One region of the Streptomyces sp. NPDC026301 genome, then DNA from elsewhere that is predicted to be linked to it. Evidence: riboswitches for the same ligand, from Rfam matches in the RefSeq annotation. Region 1 holds a riboswitch; the other holds the start of a gene.
The links. Region 1 has a riboswitch for cobalamin ahead of ACZ4MH_RS29500 (cobalamin biosynthesis protein). Riboswitches for the same ligand answer to the same signal wherever they lie in the genome.
Positions count from the first base shown of each region.

Region 2: linked by a shared signal. The riboswitch ahead of cobN (cobaltochelatase subunit CobN) and the one ahead of ACZ4MH_RS29500 (cobalamin biosynthesis protein) in region 1 are both predicted to bind cobalamin.

Region 1 is NZ_JBVHPN010000021.1:55,336-62,874, reverse strand. Features, by position in the region: gene ACZ4MH_RS29520 (cobyrinate a,c-diamide synthase) at 1-551, opposite strand, end outside; gene cobO (cob(I)yrinic acid a,c-diamide adenosyltransferase) at 580-1,176, opposite strand; gene ACZ4MH_RS29510 (putative cobaltochelatase) at 1,176-3,278, opposite strand; gene ACZ4MH_RS29505 (cobyric acid synthase) at 3,329-4,897, opposite strand; gene ACZ4MH_RS29500 (cobalamin biosynthesis protein) at 4,894-5,862, opposite strand; cobalamin riboswitch at 6,000-6,198, opposite strand; gene ACZ4MH_RS29495 (hypothetical protein) at 6,354-6,602, opposite strand; gene ACZ4MH_RS29490 (inorganic phosphate transporter) at 6,634-7,539, opposite strand, start outside.
Region 2 is NZ_JBVHPN010000030.1:24,745-32,283, forward strand. Features, by position in the region: gene cobN (cobaltochelatase subunit CobN) at 1-3,208, opposite strand, end outside; cobalamin riboswitch at 3,278-3,433, opposite strand; gene cobG (precorrin-3B synthase) at 3,477-4,928, shown strand; gene ACZ4MH_RS32555 (precorrin-8X methylmutase) at 4,925-5,572, shown strand; gene ACZ4MH_RS32560 (precorrin-2 C(20)-methyltransferase) at 5,569-7,101, shown strand; gene ACZ4MH_RS32565 (cobalt-precorrin-6A reductase) at 7,189-7,539, opposite strand, start outside.

The DNA.
Region 1 (7,539 bases):
ACCTGCGGCGCGCGCCGCAGACAGCCCAGTACCGGCACGCCCGCACCGCCCAGCGCCTCGCGCAGCAGCGCCTCGTGCCGGTCGGAGCCGACCTTGTTCAGGATCACCCCGGCGAGCCGGACCTCCGGGTCCCAGGACGCGAAGCCGTGCACCAGCGCCGCCACCGACCGGGACTGCGAGGACGCGTCCACGACCAGGACGACCGGCGCCCGCAGGAGCTTCGCGACCTGCGCGGTCGAGCCCAGCTCGCCCATCCCCGAGGCGCCGTCGAACATGCCCATGACGCCCTCGACGAGCGCCAGGTCCGCGCCCGCCGCGCCGTGCAGGAACAGCGGCTCGATCCGCTCCGGACCGCACAGGTACGCGTCGAGGTTCCGGCCAGGCCGCCCGGTGGCCAGCGCGTGGTAACCGGGGTCGATGTAGTCCGGGCCCACCTTGTGCGGGGACACCGCGAGGCCCGCCTCGCGGAAGGCCGCCATCAGTCCGGTGGCGACGGTGGTCTTGCCGCTGCCCGAGGAGGGCGCGGCGATGACCAGACGGGGAATGTTCACTGCTCGCTCACTCGTGTACCGGTACCGGTCACCACTCGATGCCCCGCTGGCCCTTCTGGCCCGCGTCCATCGGGTGCTTGACCTTCGTCATGTCGGTGACCAGGTCGGCGAAGTCCACCAGCTGCTCCGGCGCGTTGCGGCCGGTGATCACCACGTGCTGGGTGCCGGGGCGGTTCCGCAGCACCTCGATGACCTCGTCGGTGTCGATCCAGCCCCAGTGCATCGGGTAAGCGAACTCGTCCAGCACGTACAGCTTGTACGACTCCGCCGCCAGGTCCCGCTTGACCTGCTCCCAGCCCTCGCGGGCCGCCTCCTCGCTGGACTCGATGTCGCGCTGCACCCAGGACCAGCCCTCGCCCATCTTGTGCCAGGCCACCGTGCCGCCCTCGCCGGTCTCCCCGAGCACCTTCAGCGCCCGCTCCTCGCCGACCTTCCACTTCGCGGACTTCACGAACTGGAACACCCCGACCGGCCAGCCCTGGTTCCAGGCGCGCAGCGCCAGCCCGAAGGCGGCGGTGGACTTGCCCTTGCCGGTGCCGGTGTGGACGAAGACGAGCGGGCGGTTGCGGCGCTGACGGGTGGTGAGGCCGTCGTTCGGTACGACGGTCGGCTGTCCCTGCGGCATCAGGCGGCCCTTCGGTGAGTGGTGTCGGTGACGGTGCGGACGAGCGCGGAGACGCTGTCCGCGCGGAGTTCGTCGAGGGTGACGGCGGTGCCCTGCAGATCGCGGGCCAGCTCGCCGGCCAGGCCGAGTCGCACGGGCCCGGCCTCGCAGTCCACGACGACCGAGGCGGTGCCCTCGGCGGCCAGCAGCCGCGCGGCCTTGGCGGCGCGCGGACGCGGCTCCACGCCGCCGGTCGCGCGGCCGTCGGTCACGACGACCACCAGCGGGCGGCGCGAGGCGTCCCGCAGCCGCTCCACGCGCAGTACTTCATGGGCCTTCAGCAGGCCCGCGGCCAGCGGCGTGCGGCCGCCGGTCGGCAGCTGCTCCAGCCGGGCCGCGCCCGCCTCCACGGAGGAGGTCGGCGGCAGCGCGAGCGCGGCCTCCGCGCCACGGAAGGTGATCATCCCGACCTTGTCGCGCCGCTGGTACGCGTCCAGCAGCAGCGACAGCACCGCGCCCTTGACCGCGGTCATCCGCTTCCGCGCCGCCATCGAGCCGGACGCGTCCACGACGAAGAGGACCAAGTTGCCCTCGCGGCCCTCGCGTACGGCCTCGCGCAGGTCGTCGCGGCGGACGAGCAGCCCGCGGCCGCTGCGCCCGCGCGCCTTCTGGTGCGGCGCCGCGGCCTGCACGGTCGCCGCCAGGTGCAGCTTGCCGAGCGCGCCCTGGGGGCGGCGGGAGCCGGTGGTACGGCCGTGCGCGGTACGGGCCCGCGAGCGGCGGCCGTCGGCGCCCTCGCCGAGCCCCGGCACGTCCAGCCGCCGGGTCTTGAACGGCTCGGCGGCGCCTACCGCGGCCTTCTCGGGCGCGGTCCCGCCCTCTGCGGCCTCGTTCTCTGCGGCCTCGTTCTTGGGCTGGGCGGGCTGCTCCTGGCCGCGGTCCGAGCGCTGGTCCGGTACGGAGGGCTGCTCGGGGCCCGCGTCGGCGCCGGACGGCGGCGGCGCGTCGTCCGGGCCGTCCTGCGGCGGCAGCCCGCCGCCCCCGTCAGGACCCCCGCCGTCCGGCCCGTCGTCCGGGCCCTCCGGCTCCGGGTCCGGCTCCTCGTCCTCCTGCGGCCCGAACTCCTCCAGCGTCTGGTCGAGCTTGTCCTCGTCCAGGCCCGGGGCGTCGAAGGGATTGCGGCGGCGCCGGTGCGGCAGCGCCAGCAGCGCGGCCTGCCGTACGTCGCCCTCGGTGACCTCGGCGCGGCCCGCCCAGGCGGCCAGCGCGGTCGCGGTACGCGCCATCACGATGTCGGCGCGCATACCGTCCACCTCGAAGGCCGCGCAGGTCGCGGCGATCTGGCGGAGCGCGGCGTCGCCGAGCACGACGTCCGGGAGCAGCGCCCGGGCCGTGGCGATCCGCTGCCGCAGCGCCTCCTCCTCGGCGGCCCAGCGCGCCGCGAAGCCGGCCGGGTCGGCGTCGTACGCCAGCCGCCGCCGGACCACCTCGACCCGCTGGTCCGGCTCACGGGACGCGGCGACCTCCACGGTCAGCCCGAACCGGTCCAGCAACTGCGGCCGCAGCTCGCCCTCTTCGGGGTTCATCGTCCCGACGAGCAGGAACCGCGCGGCGTGCCGCACGGAGACGCCCTCGCGCTCGACGTACGAGGCGCCCATGGCGGCGGCGTCGAGGAGGAGGTCGATCAGGTGGTCGTGCAGGAGGTTGACCTCGTCCACGTACAGGATGCCGCGGTGGGCGTGCGCGAGCAGGCCCGGCTCGAACGCCTTGACCCCCTCGGACAGGGCGCGCTCGATGTCGAGCGAGCCCGCCAGGCGGTCCTCCGAGGCACCCACCGGGAGTTCGACCATGCGGGCCGGACGGGCTTCGGCGGGGCTCACCTCGTGCGGCCCGTCCGGGCACTCCGGGTCCGGACCGGCGGGGTCGCAGCTGAAGCGGCAGCCGGCGACCACCGGGACGTCGGGCAGCAGATCCGCCAGCGCGCGCACGGCCGTGCTCTTGGCGGTGCCCTTCTCGCCGCGGACGAGGACCCCGCCCACCGCCGGGCTGACCGCGTTCAGCAGCAACGCCAGCCGCAGGTCGTCCATGCCGACGACAGCGGTGAACGGATACCGGGTGCTCACGTACGGATCACTCCTTCGAGTGGCTTTCGTTGGCTTCCCCTCGGGCGCGCTCACGGCGCCCCCGGCGGGACGAACGGCAGCCCCGCGGGCACCCCGTCCTCGATCAGCCGCAGCAGGGCCGCGGTGTCCGCGTGTTCTTCGATCAGGTCGCCCAGCGCGTCGAGCTGTTCCTCGCGCAGCGCGTCGAAGCAGGTGTCCGGCGCGGGCACGAACGCGCGCCCCGCGTCGGCGGCCACCCGGCGCAGGAAGGCGCGCCGGAAGCCGTCGCTCTCCAGGGAGCCGTGCCAGTGCGTGCCCCAGACGGAGCCGACGCGGCAGCCGTCCAGGAAGGCTTCGTCGCCCGCGCGGACCTGGGCGACGCCGTGGTGGATCTCGTACCCCGCCACCGGCTCGCCCAGCGCCTCGCCCGCCGGCCGCGCGAGGGTCTTCTCCGCCGCGAACCGCACCCGTACGGGCAGCAGTCCGAGCCCGTCGACGGCCCCGGCCCGCGACTCCACCTCGTCCTCGATGTGCTCGGCGAGCATCTGGAAGCCGCCGCAGATGCCGAGCACCGGGCGGCCTTCCGCGGCGCGGCGGGCGATCGCGTCCGCGAGGCCGCGCTCGCGCAGCCACTGCAGGGCCCGTACGGTCCCGCGGGTGCCGGGCAGTACGACCAGGTCCGCGTCGGCCAGCTCCTCGGGCCGGTCCACGAAGCGCACCACGACGCCCGGTTCGGCGGCGAGCGCGTCGACGTCCGTGAAGTTCGACATCAGGGGGACGGCGGCGACCGCGACGCGCAGGACGTCGCTGCCGTGCGGCGGCGCCACGACGCTCTCGCGGACCGCGCCCCGCAGGGACACCCGCAGGCCGTCCTCCTCGTCGATGCCGAGCCCGTGCCGGAACGGCAGTACGCCCAGCGTCGGCCGCCCGCTCAGCTGCTTGAGCATGTCCAGGCCCGGCTCCAGCAGCGTCACGTCGCCGCGGAACTTGTTCACCAGGTAGCCCGCGATGTGCGCCTGGTCGGCCGCGGAGAGCAGCGCGGTGGTGCCGAAGAAGGACGCGAAGACGCCGCCGCGGTCGATGTCGCCGACCACGACGACGGGCAGGTTCGCGGCGCGCGCGATGCCCATGTTCACGATGTCCGTGCGGCGGAGGTTGATCTCGGCCGGGCTGCCCGCGCCCTCGCAGATCACCGCGTCGTGCGTGCGGCGCAGCTCGGTCAGGCAGTCGGTGACCGTGCCGAGCAGCTGCTCCCGGCGGCCCGCGTACAGCGTCTGCCCGGGGGACGCCCCCTCGGCCCCGCCGAAGTATCCGCGGGCGCTCATCTCGCCCACCGGCTTGCCCAGCAGGACGACCTGGCTGCTGCGGTCGCTGCCGGGCTTGAGCAGTACCGGGTTCATCAGCGCGGTCGGCTCGACACGGGCCGCCGCTGCCTGCATGGCCTGCGCCCGCCCGATCTCCGCGCCCTCGCGCGTCACGAACGAATTGAGCGACATGTTCTGCGCCTTGAAGGGCGCGACCTTGACGCCCTTGCGGGTCAGCCAGCGGCAGATGCCCGCCGTGACCACGCTCTTGCCCGCGTCCGACGTCGTCCCGGCGACCAGCAGGCCGCCACCGAGAGTCCTGTCCGTACCGCTCACCGGGATCTCCTCGCCTTCCGCGCTCCGCGCACCGCGCCCACGGCGATCCGCGCCCCGACCGTCGTCACCAGCGCCAGCGCGCTCACCCGGCGCGACAGCCGCACCGCGCGCGCGATGTCCGCGCCGTCGACCGCGCGTGCGCCGTCGTTGAGCACCGGCCGGTGCTCGACCCGCCCCGCGTAGGCGAGCGTGCCGCCCAGCCGTACGCCGAGCGCGCCCGCGAACGAGGCTTCCACCGGGCCCGCGTTGGGGCTCGGGTGCCGCTTTCCGTCGGCCCGCCAGGCGCGCCACGCGCCGCGCGGGTCGGGCCCGGCGACGGTGGCCAGTGCGGCGGTCAGCCGGGCGCCGGGCCAGCCCGCCACGTCGTCCAGCCGGGCCGAGGCCCAGCCGTACCGGCGGTAGCGCGCCGACTTGTGCCCCACCATCGCGTCGAGCGTGTTGACGGCACGGAAGGCGACCAGCCCCGGAACGCCGCCCACGGCGCCCCAGACCAGCGCGCCCACCACCGCGTCGGAGGTGTTCTCGGCGACGGACTCCACCACCGCGCGGGCCATCTGCGGCCCGTCCAGTGCCTGCGGGTCGCGGCCGCACAGGTGCGGCAGCCGCTCGCGCGCCACGTCCAGATCGCCGGCCTCCAGCGCGCTCCCGATGGCGCGCGCCTCCCGGCCCAGCGTCGTACCGCCCAGCACGGCCCAGGTGGCGGCGGCGGTCAGCGCGATGCGGGCGGGGGCGCAGTTGCGTACGGCACGGGAGAGCAGCGCGGCGCCCACGGCGGCCCCGCCGGCGCACAGCGCGGTGTGCGCCGCTCCGTATCCGCGGTGGTCGCGCCACAGCCCGCGCTCCACGGCGCCCGCGGCCCGCCCGAAGGCGGCCACCGGGTGGCCGCGGCGGGGATCGCCCACGGCCAGGTCGCCGAGAAAGCCCAGAGCCGCGCCGCACGCATAGGTGGCGTGTTCGGCACGCATCGTCGGATCAGCCCGCCGTCGTGCCTCGGAGGGACGGCCGTACGCGGTCGCGTACCGGGCGTACGGCGCAGGAAGGCAGGGGTCTCGGCTCGGGGCCCGGCATGGCGTGTGTCCTCACTCAGGGTCCGCGCCCTGGCTCGACGTGACGGGCGACGAGAGTCTCCTGGCTCCCGGATCGGCGCTGCCCCCGGCCTTCCAGCCCGTGTCTGCGGCGGGCCGTGGCCTCTTCTGGAGGAGCGCTCCCCGGTGACAGTGGCGGGACCGCGCCGGATTCTCACCGGACTTCCTCATCTGTCGCCGAATGGCACCGGGCAGTCCACCACGTGCCGCGAATGCCCGTCAACTCACCCTTGACCTGCGACGCGGGCGTATGGCAGAGCATGTGGCCGACACCACAGGCCGGGCGCCGGGGAAGCGGGCGGACGACGAAGGCGCCCGGTGCCGCGGAAGGAACCGCGGCGCCGGGCGCCTTCAGGTGCTGCGTGAGTGCCTCAGCCGGTGACGATCAGGAAGATGCCGTAGCCGACGGCCGCGAGGCAGAGCGCGAAGCAGGCGTAGCCGCCGGTGCGGGCCGCGGCGGAGGAGCCGCCGCCGACGGCCGCCGCGGCGGCCGCCTCGCCCTCCTGGCGGGGCTTGCGGGACGTGCCCACGATGCCCAGGGTGAACAGGCCCACCATCCCGACGGTCACCACGAGGGTGGTGCCGAAGACCTGGCCGAGTGCCGCCCAGTCGATGTTCATGGCGTGAGTTCCTTAACGCGAGCGCCCGGCGTCAGCGGACGGCCGAGGCGGCGGGGGAGCGGGAGGCGGACGGGGACTGCGCCGGGATGCCGTCGATGGAGCCGGCGCCGGCCGTGGTCGCGCCCGCGGGCGGCGGGGTGACGGTCTGCAGCGCGGCGGTGACGACACCGGCCGGCTCGACGTCGTTGACGTTGCTGTGGTCCACCGGCTTGCGGCGGGAGGCGGCCCAGATGGCGCCGCAGACCGCGAGGCCGAGGACGGCGACGGCGGTGACGCCCCAGGTGCCCTGGCCGGCCAGGAAGGCCGCGCCCGCGGCCACCAGCGCGGCGGCCGGCAGCGTCAGGCCCCAGGCGATCACCATCCGGCCCGCCGTGGACCAGCGGACCACGCCGCCCTTGCGGCCGAGGCCGGAGCCCATGACCGCACCGGAGCAGACCTGGGTGGTGGAGAGCGCGAAGCCGAGGTGCGAGGAGGCGAGGATGGTCACCGCCGCGCCGGTCTGGGCGGCGAAGCCCTGCGGCGGCTGGATGTCGGTGATCCCCTTGCCCATCGTGCGGATGATCCGCCAGCCGCCCAGGTACGTGCCGAGCGCGATGGCGAGACCGGCCGAGGCGATGACCCACAGGGGCGGGTCGGCGTGCGGGGCGACCACACCGCCGGTGATCAGCGCCAGGGTGATGACACCCATCGTCTTCTGGGCGTCGTTGGTGCCGTGCGCGAGGGAGACCAGGGCGGCCGAGGCGATCTGCCCGGCGCGGTAGCCCTTGGCGGTGTCCTCGTCGGCGCGGTTGCGGGCCAGCCGGTACGTGAGCCGGGTGGCGGCCGTCGCGGCGATGCCCGCGACGATCGGCGCGGCCACGGCCGGGATGAGGACCTTCATGACGACCGCGTCGGCGTTGACCCCGCCGATGCCGACGGACACCAGGGTCGCGCCGAT
Region 2 (7,539 bases), on a different contig from region 1:
CGCGCACGGTGGCCACCATGCCGCCGTGGTACTGGAAGTAGTCGTCCGAGTCCGCGATGTCATGCTCGCGGGTGTCGGTGTTCTTCGCGGCGACGGCGATGCGCTTGTACGCCGTCTCCATCTCCTCGCGGGCCGAGCAGCCGTCCAGGCCGCGGCCGTACGCGTAGCCGCCCCACACCGTGTAGACCTCCGCGAGGTCGGCGTCGGTGCGCCAGTCGCGCGAGTCGATGAGCTGGAGCAGGCCCGCGCCGTACGTCCCCGGGCGGGAGCCGAAGATACGGGTGGTGGCGCGGCGTTCGTCACCGTGCTCGGCGAGGTCGGCCTGCGCGTGCGCCCGTACGAAGTTCTGGTCGGCGGGCTCGTCGAGGCCGGCCACCAGGCGTACCGCGTCGTCCAGCAGGCCGATGGTGTGCGGGAAGGCGTCCCGGAAGAAGCCGGAGATGCGCAGGGTGACGTCGATGCGGGGGCGGCCCAGCTCGGCGAGCGGGACCGGCTCCAGGCCGGTCACGCGGCGCGAGGCGTCGTCCCAGACGGGGCGGACGCCGAGCAGCGCGAGGGCCTCCGCCACGTCGTCGCCCGCGGTGCGCATCGCGCTCGTGCCCCACAGGGACAGGCCGACCGAGGTGGGCCAGTCGCCGTTGTCGGTCCTGTACCGCTCCAGCAGCGAGTCGGCGAGCGCCTGTCCGGTCTCCCAGGCGAGCCGCGAGGGGACGGCCTTGGGGTCGACGGAGTAGAAGTTGCGGCCGGTCGGCAGGACGTTGACCAGGCCGCGCAGCGGCGAGCCGGAGGGGCCCGCCGGCACGAAGCCGCCCTTCAGGGCGTGCACGACGTGGTCGAGTTCGGCGGTGGTGCCGGCGAGGCGCGGGATGACCTCGCGGGCGGCGAAGTCGAGGATGTCGGCGACCTGCTGCCCGTGGTCGGCGGCCACGTCGGCCACCGCCGCCGGGTCCCAGCCCGCGTCCTCCATCGCCTGGACCAGGGTGCGGGCCTGCTCCTCTGCGGCGTCGGCGGTGGTGCGGGTGGCCGCGGACTCGTCCAGGCCGAGCGCCTCGCGCAGGCCGGGCAGGGCGGAAGTACCGCCCCAGATCTGCCGGGCGCGCAGGATCGCGAGGACCAGGTCGACGCGGGGCGCGCCGGCCGGCGCGCCGCCCAGTACGTGCAGCCCGTCGCGGATCTGGGCGTCCTTGACCTCGCACAGCCAGCCGTCGATGTGCAGCAGGAAGTCGTCGAAGCCGTCGTCGTCCGGGCGGTCCTCCAGACCGAGGTCGTGGTCGAGCCGGGCGGCCTGGATGAGGGTCCAGATCTGCGCGCGGATGGCGGGCAGCTTGGCCGGGTCCATGGACGAGATCTGCGCGTACTCGTCGAGCAGCTGCTCCAGGCGCGCGATGTCGCCGTACGAATCGGCGCGGGCCATCGGCGGTACGAGGTGGTCGACGAGGGTGGCGTGGACACGGCGCTTGGCCTGGGTGCCCTCGCCCGGGTCGTTGACCAGGAACGGGTAGATGAGGGGGAGGTCGCCGAGGGCTGCGTCCGGGCCGCAGGCCGCGGAGAGACCCGCGTTCTTGCCGGGCAGCCACTCCAGGTTGCCGTGCTTGCCCAGGTGGATCATGGCGTCGGCGCCGAAGCCGCCGTCCTCGGCAGCGGCGGCGATCCAGCGGTAGGCCGCCAAGTAGTGGTGCGAGGGCGGCAGATCGGGGTCGTGGTAGATCGCGATCGGGTTCTCGCCGAAGCCGCGCGGCGGCTGGATGAGGATCAGCAGATTGCCGCGGCGCAGCGCGGCCAGCACGATGTCGCCCTCGGGGTTGCGGCTGCGGTCGAGGAACATCTCGCCGGGCGCCGGGCCCCAGTGCTCCTCGACGGACTTGCGCAGCTCGGCGGGGAGGGTCGCGTACCAGCGCTTGTAGTCGGCGGCCGGGATGCGGACGGGGTTGCGGGCCAGCTGCTCCTCGGTGAGCCAGTCCTGGTCGTGGCCGCCGGCCTCGATGAGCGCGCGGATCAGCTCGTCGCCGTCGCCGGAGACCAGGCCGGGGATCTCCTCCTCGGGCCCGAAGTCGTACCCCTCCTCCCGGAGGCGGCGCAGCAGCTCGACGGCGGAGGCGGGGGTGTCCAGGCCGACCGCGTTGCCGATGCGGGAGTGCTTGGTCGGGTACGCGGAGAGCACCAGCGCCACCCGCTTGTCGGCGGGCGCGATGTGGCGCAGCCGGGCGTGGCGTACGGCGATGCCGGCGACCCGCGACGCGCGCTCGGGGTCGGCGACGTACGCCGGGAGGCCGTCCTCGTCGATCTCCTTGAAGGAGAACGGCACGGTGATCAGGCGGCCGTCGAACTCGGGCACGGCGATCTGGCTGGCCGCGTCCAGCGGCGAGACGCCCTCGTCGTTCTCCTCCCAGTCGGCGCGCGAACCGGTCAGGCAGAGCGCCTGCAGCACCGGCACGTCCAGGCCGGTGAGGGCCCCCGCGTCCCAGGACTCGTCGTCGCCGCCGGCCGAGGCCGTCGCGGGCTTGGTGCCGCCTGCCGCGAGCACCGTGGTGACGATCACGTCGACGGCGCGCAGCGCGTCGATCAGCTCGGGCTCGGGGGCGCGCAGGGAGGCGACGTACAGCGGCAGCGGGCGGGCGCCCGCGTCCTCGATCGCGCCGCACAGCGCGTCCACGAAGGCGGTGTTCCCGCTCATGTGGTGGGCGCGGTAGTAGAGCACCGCAACCGTGGGGGCGTCCGGGGCGACGTCCTTACGGGCCGTGCGCTCCAGCGGGCCCCAGGAGGGCGCGGCGGCCGGCGGCTCGAAGCCGTGGCCGGTCAGCAGCACGGTGTCGGAGAGGAAGCGGGCCAGCTGCTCCAGGTTGGCCGGGCCGCCGTGCGCGAGGTAGGCGTGCGCCTCGGCGGCGATGCCGACCGGGACGGTCGAGGCGGCCATCAGCTGGGCGTCGGGGGCCTGTTCGCCGGTGAGCACGACGACGGGGCGGCCGTCGGCGAGCAGCTGGTCCAGGCCCTCCTGCCAGGCGCGGATACCGCCGAGGAGGCGTACGACGACCAGGTCGCAGCCGTCCAGCAGGCCGGGCAGCTCGTCGAGGTCCAGCCGGGCGGGGTTGGCGAAGCGGTAGCCGACCGGACCGCTCGCCGCGCGGGCGCTGAGCAGATCGGTGTCGGAGGTCGACAGGAGCAGGATCCTGCGGTGCTCGGGGGCGCTGTCCTCGGACGAATGCAGCATGCGGCGTCGGGCCTTCCTCGGGGTCCGCGCCCCGGGCGGTGTCGGAATGGATCTCCCCCGCCCGGGCGGAGCCGAGTGCTGGGGAAGGGGAGTTCCTGGCTCACCCGGCCGCTGGGGCCGGGCTCACAGTGGCGGGACCGCGCCGGATTCGCACCGGGCTTCCTCCCCTGTCGCCGTCGCCGGCGATGATGACGGACCGGATGGCCCGCCGTGAGCATAGTAAGGGCCGCTCCCCGAGCGCGGGGCGGACGCCCGGGACGGGGTCGGTATGCTCGCCGCCATGCCCACGGCGACCAACCCTCCACCTCGGGACGAACCCCCCATACCGGTTCGCTCCGACGCCTGCCCGGGCACTTTGCGGCTGCACATGGCGGACGACGGTGCGCTGGCCCGCGTCCGGGTGCCCGGCGGCGTACTGACCGCTCCTCAGGCGGCCGCGCTGGCCGACGCGGCGGTCCGCCTCGGGGACGGCGCGCTGCACCTCACCTCGCGCGGGAATGTGCAATTGCGCGGCCTGGACGGCGACTGCGGCGCGGCCCTGGCGGGCCTGCTCGACGCGGCCGGACTGCTGCCCTCGTACCGCCACGAACGGGTACGCAACGTCGTCGCCTCCCCGCTGTCCGGCCTCGACGGCGCCGGACACGCGGACGTACGCCCCTGGTTGCGCGCCCTGGACGGCCTGTTGTGCGCGAGCGAGGCCGCGACCGCGCTCTCCGGACGCTTCCTGTTCGCGCTGGACGACGGGCGCGGGGACATGGCGGCGCTGGGGGCGGATGTGACATTGATCGCCTCGGGGGGCGACGCGCTGCTGCACGTGGGGGCGGCGGACGGCGCCCTTCGGGTGCGCGGTGCCGACGCTCCTCGGGGCGCGCTGTGCGCGGCCGAGGTGTTCCTGGAGGCGGCGGCGGAGATCGGCTCCCGTACGTGGCGGGTGCGCGATCTGCCGGACGGCGCGGGCCCGTTGGTGCGCACGACGGCCCGCCGACTGGAGACGGCCGGCATTCCCTGCACGTATGTGGCGAGCGCCTCGCTGCCTACGGAGGCGGCGCCCGCCCCCGGGATCGTCGACGGCCCCGTCGGCCACCGGGCGCTGTCCGTCCTCGCCCCCCTCGGCACCCTGACCGCCGACCAGTGGCGGCTGCTGGCCGACGCGGCCCGCGCGGACGGCGCCGGTGAAGTACGGCTGACCCCGTGGCGCGGCGTGGTCGTGCCCGGCCTCGACGGCCCCACCGCCGACGCCCGGCTGCGCGACCTGGCGGCGGCCGGCCTGATCACCGACGCCGCCTCCCCCTGGCACGGCGTCGGCGCCTGCATCGGCCGCCCCGGCTGCGCCAAGTCGCTGGCCGACGTGCGGGCGGACGCCGCGACGGCGCTCGGGACGGGCGGCGGGCTGCCCGTGTACTGGTCGGGCTGTGCGCGCCGCTGCGGTCACCCGCAGGGCCACTGGGTGGACGTGGTCGCCACCCCCGAGGGCTACGAGGTCGACGGGTACCGGGTCGCGGCGCGCGAAGTGGCTCTGCGTACTGTCGTGAGCGACGCCGCAGACATGAACGTGTCTTCAGGTGTATCTGATGTACCGGACCTAGGTGATGCACCGGTCCTTTCTGATGCACCGGTTCCTCCCGATGCGCCGGGCACTTCCGATGTACCGGATCTTGCCGTCGCCGTGGCGGCAGCGCGCACGACCACAGCGACCACAGCGACCACAGCGACGAGATGAGCGAGAGCACCGTGTTCGACTACGAGAAGGACGGGGCGGAGATCTACCGCCAGTCCTTTGCCACCATCCGCGCGGAGGCGGACCTCGCGGGGCTGCCCGCGGACGTCTCCCAGGTCGCGGTCCGGATGATCCACGCCTGCGGCATGACCGATCTCGTCCGCGACCTCGGGTACTCCCCGGACGTGGTGGCCCGCGCCCGTAAGGCGCTGCACGCCGGCGCGCCCATTCTGTGCGACGCGCAGATGGTCGCCAGCGGGGTCACCCGCAAGCGGCTGCCCGCCGACAACGCCGTGGTGTGCACCCTCTCGGAGCCGGGCGTGCCCGAACTGGCCGAGAAGCTGGGCACCACGCGCAGCGCCGCCGCGCTGGAGCTCTGGCGCGACCGCGGCCTGCTGGAGGGCTCGGTGGTGGCCGTGGGCAACGCGCCGACCGCCCTGTTCCGGCTGCTGGAGATGGTCGCGGAGGGCGCGCCGCGCCCGGCGGCCGTCCTCGGCATACCGGTGGGCTTCATCGGCGCGGCCGAGTCGAAGGACGCCCTCGCGGCGAACACGCTGGGCCTGGACTACCTGGTGGTGCGGGGCCGTCGCGGCGGCAGCGCGATGGCCGCGTCCGCCGTCAACGCGATTGCGAGCACCGCGGAATGAGCACCCCCACGGAGAGCGGCGCCGCTCCTCTGAACAGCGGCGGCACCGGGAAGCTGTACGGGGTCGGGCTGGGCCCCGGCGACCCGTCGCTGATGACCCTGCGGGCCGTCGAGGCCATCGCGGAGGCGGACGTGGTGGCGTACCACAGCGCCCGGCACGGCCGGTCCCGCGCCCGGGCGATCGCCGAGCGGCACCTGCGCCCCGACCACATCGAGGAGCTGCTGCGCTACCCGGTCACGGTCGAGACGACGGACCACCCCGGCGGCTACCGGGGCGCGCTGAACGACTTCTACGAGGAGGCCGCCGCCCGGCTGGCGGCGCACCTCGACGCGGGCCGCACGGTCGCCGTCCTCGCCGAGGGCGACCCGCTCTTCTACGGCTCGTACCAGCACATGCACAAGCGGCTCGCGCACCGCTACCCCACCGAGGTCGTCCCCGGGATCACCTCGGTCAGCGCGGCCGCGGCCCGGCTCGGTGAACCGCTCGTCGAGGCCGAGGAGACGCTGACGATCGTGCCGGGCACGCTGCCCGAGGACGAGCTGACGGCCCGGCTGGCCGCCGCGGACTCGGCTGTCGTGATGAAGCTCGGCCGCACCTTCCCGACCGTGCGCCGCGCCCTGGAGCGCACGGGGCGGCTGGCGGACGCACGGTACGTGGAGCGCGCGTACATGGACGGCGAGCGCACGGCTGCGCTGGCGGACGTGGACCCGGATTCGGTGCCGTACTTCTCGGTGGCCGTACTGCCGTCGCGCGTGGACACCGGGCCCGCGGTCCCTGAGTACGGCGAGGTGACGGTCGTCGGCACCGGCCCTGCCGGGGCGCCCTGGCTGACGCCCGAGTCGCGCGGCGCCCTCGACAACGCCACCGACCTGGTCGGCTACACGACCTACCTGGACCGGGTGCCGGTCCGGGCAGGGCAGGAGCGGCACGGCTCGGACAACAAGGTCGAGTCCGAGCGCGCGGAGTTCGCGCTGGACCTGGCGCGGCGGGGGCGGCGGGTGGCCGTCGTCTCCGGCGGCGATCCCGGGGTGTTCGCGATGGCCACCGCCGTGCTGGAGGTGGCGGCGCAGGAGGCGTACGCGGACGTGCCCGTACGGGTGCTGCCGGGCGTGACCGCGGCGAACGCGGCGGCCGCCCGCGCGGGCGCTCCGCTCGGCCACGACTACGCCACGATCTCCCTCTCGGACCGGCTCAAGCCGTGGGAGGTGATCGCCGAGCGGCTGGCCGCCGCGGCCGCGGCGGATCTGGTCCTGGCCCTGTACAACCCCGGTTCGCGCAGCCGGACCTGGCAGGTGGGCAAGGCCCGCGAGCTGCTCCTGGAGCACCGCGCGCCGGACACCCCGGTGGTGCTCGGCCGGGACATCGGCGGCCCCGAGGAGAGCGTCCGCATCGTACGGCTGGCCGACCTGGACCCGGCCGAGGTCGACATGCGCACGCTTCTGATCGTCGGCTCCTCGCAGACGCAGACCGTACGGCGCGAGAACGGCGAACAGATCGTCTGGACTCCGCGGCGGTACCCGGAGGACTGAGCCGGGCTTCGGGGGCGGCGGCTGCCTTTCGGGAGCGACGGCTGCCCTTCGGGGACAGCGGCTGTTTTTCGGGTGGCGCCCCCGGGGTCACGCCTCCGTGCGGAACGCGCCGCCCAGGTGCTCCGCCAGCCAGCGGACGGCCTGTTCCGGGCCGTCCGCGACGGGGACGCCGGCCGGGGCCGCCGGGCGGCGGACGACGACCACCGGGACGCCGGCCTCGCGGGCGGCCGTGAGCTTGGGCGCGGTGGCCGCTCCCCCGCTGTCCTTGGTGACCACCACGTCGATCCGGTGCGCGCGCAGCAGCGCCCGTTCCCCGTCGAGGGTGAACGGGCCGCGGTCGAGCAGCACCTCCATGCGCGGCGGGCACGGGCCCTCGGGCGCGTCCACGGACCGCATGAGGAACCACAGGTCGGCCAGGTCCGCGAAGGCGGCCAGGCC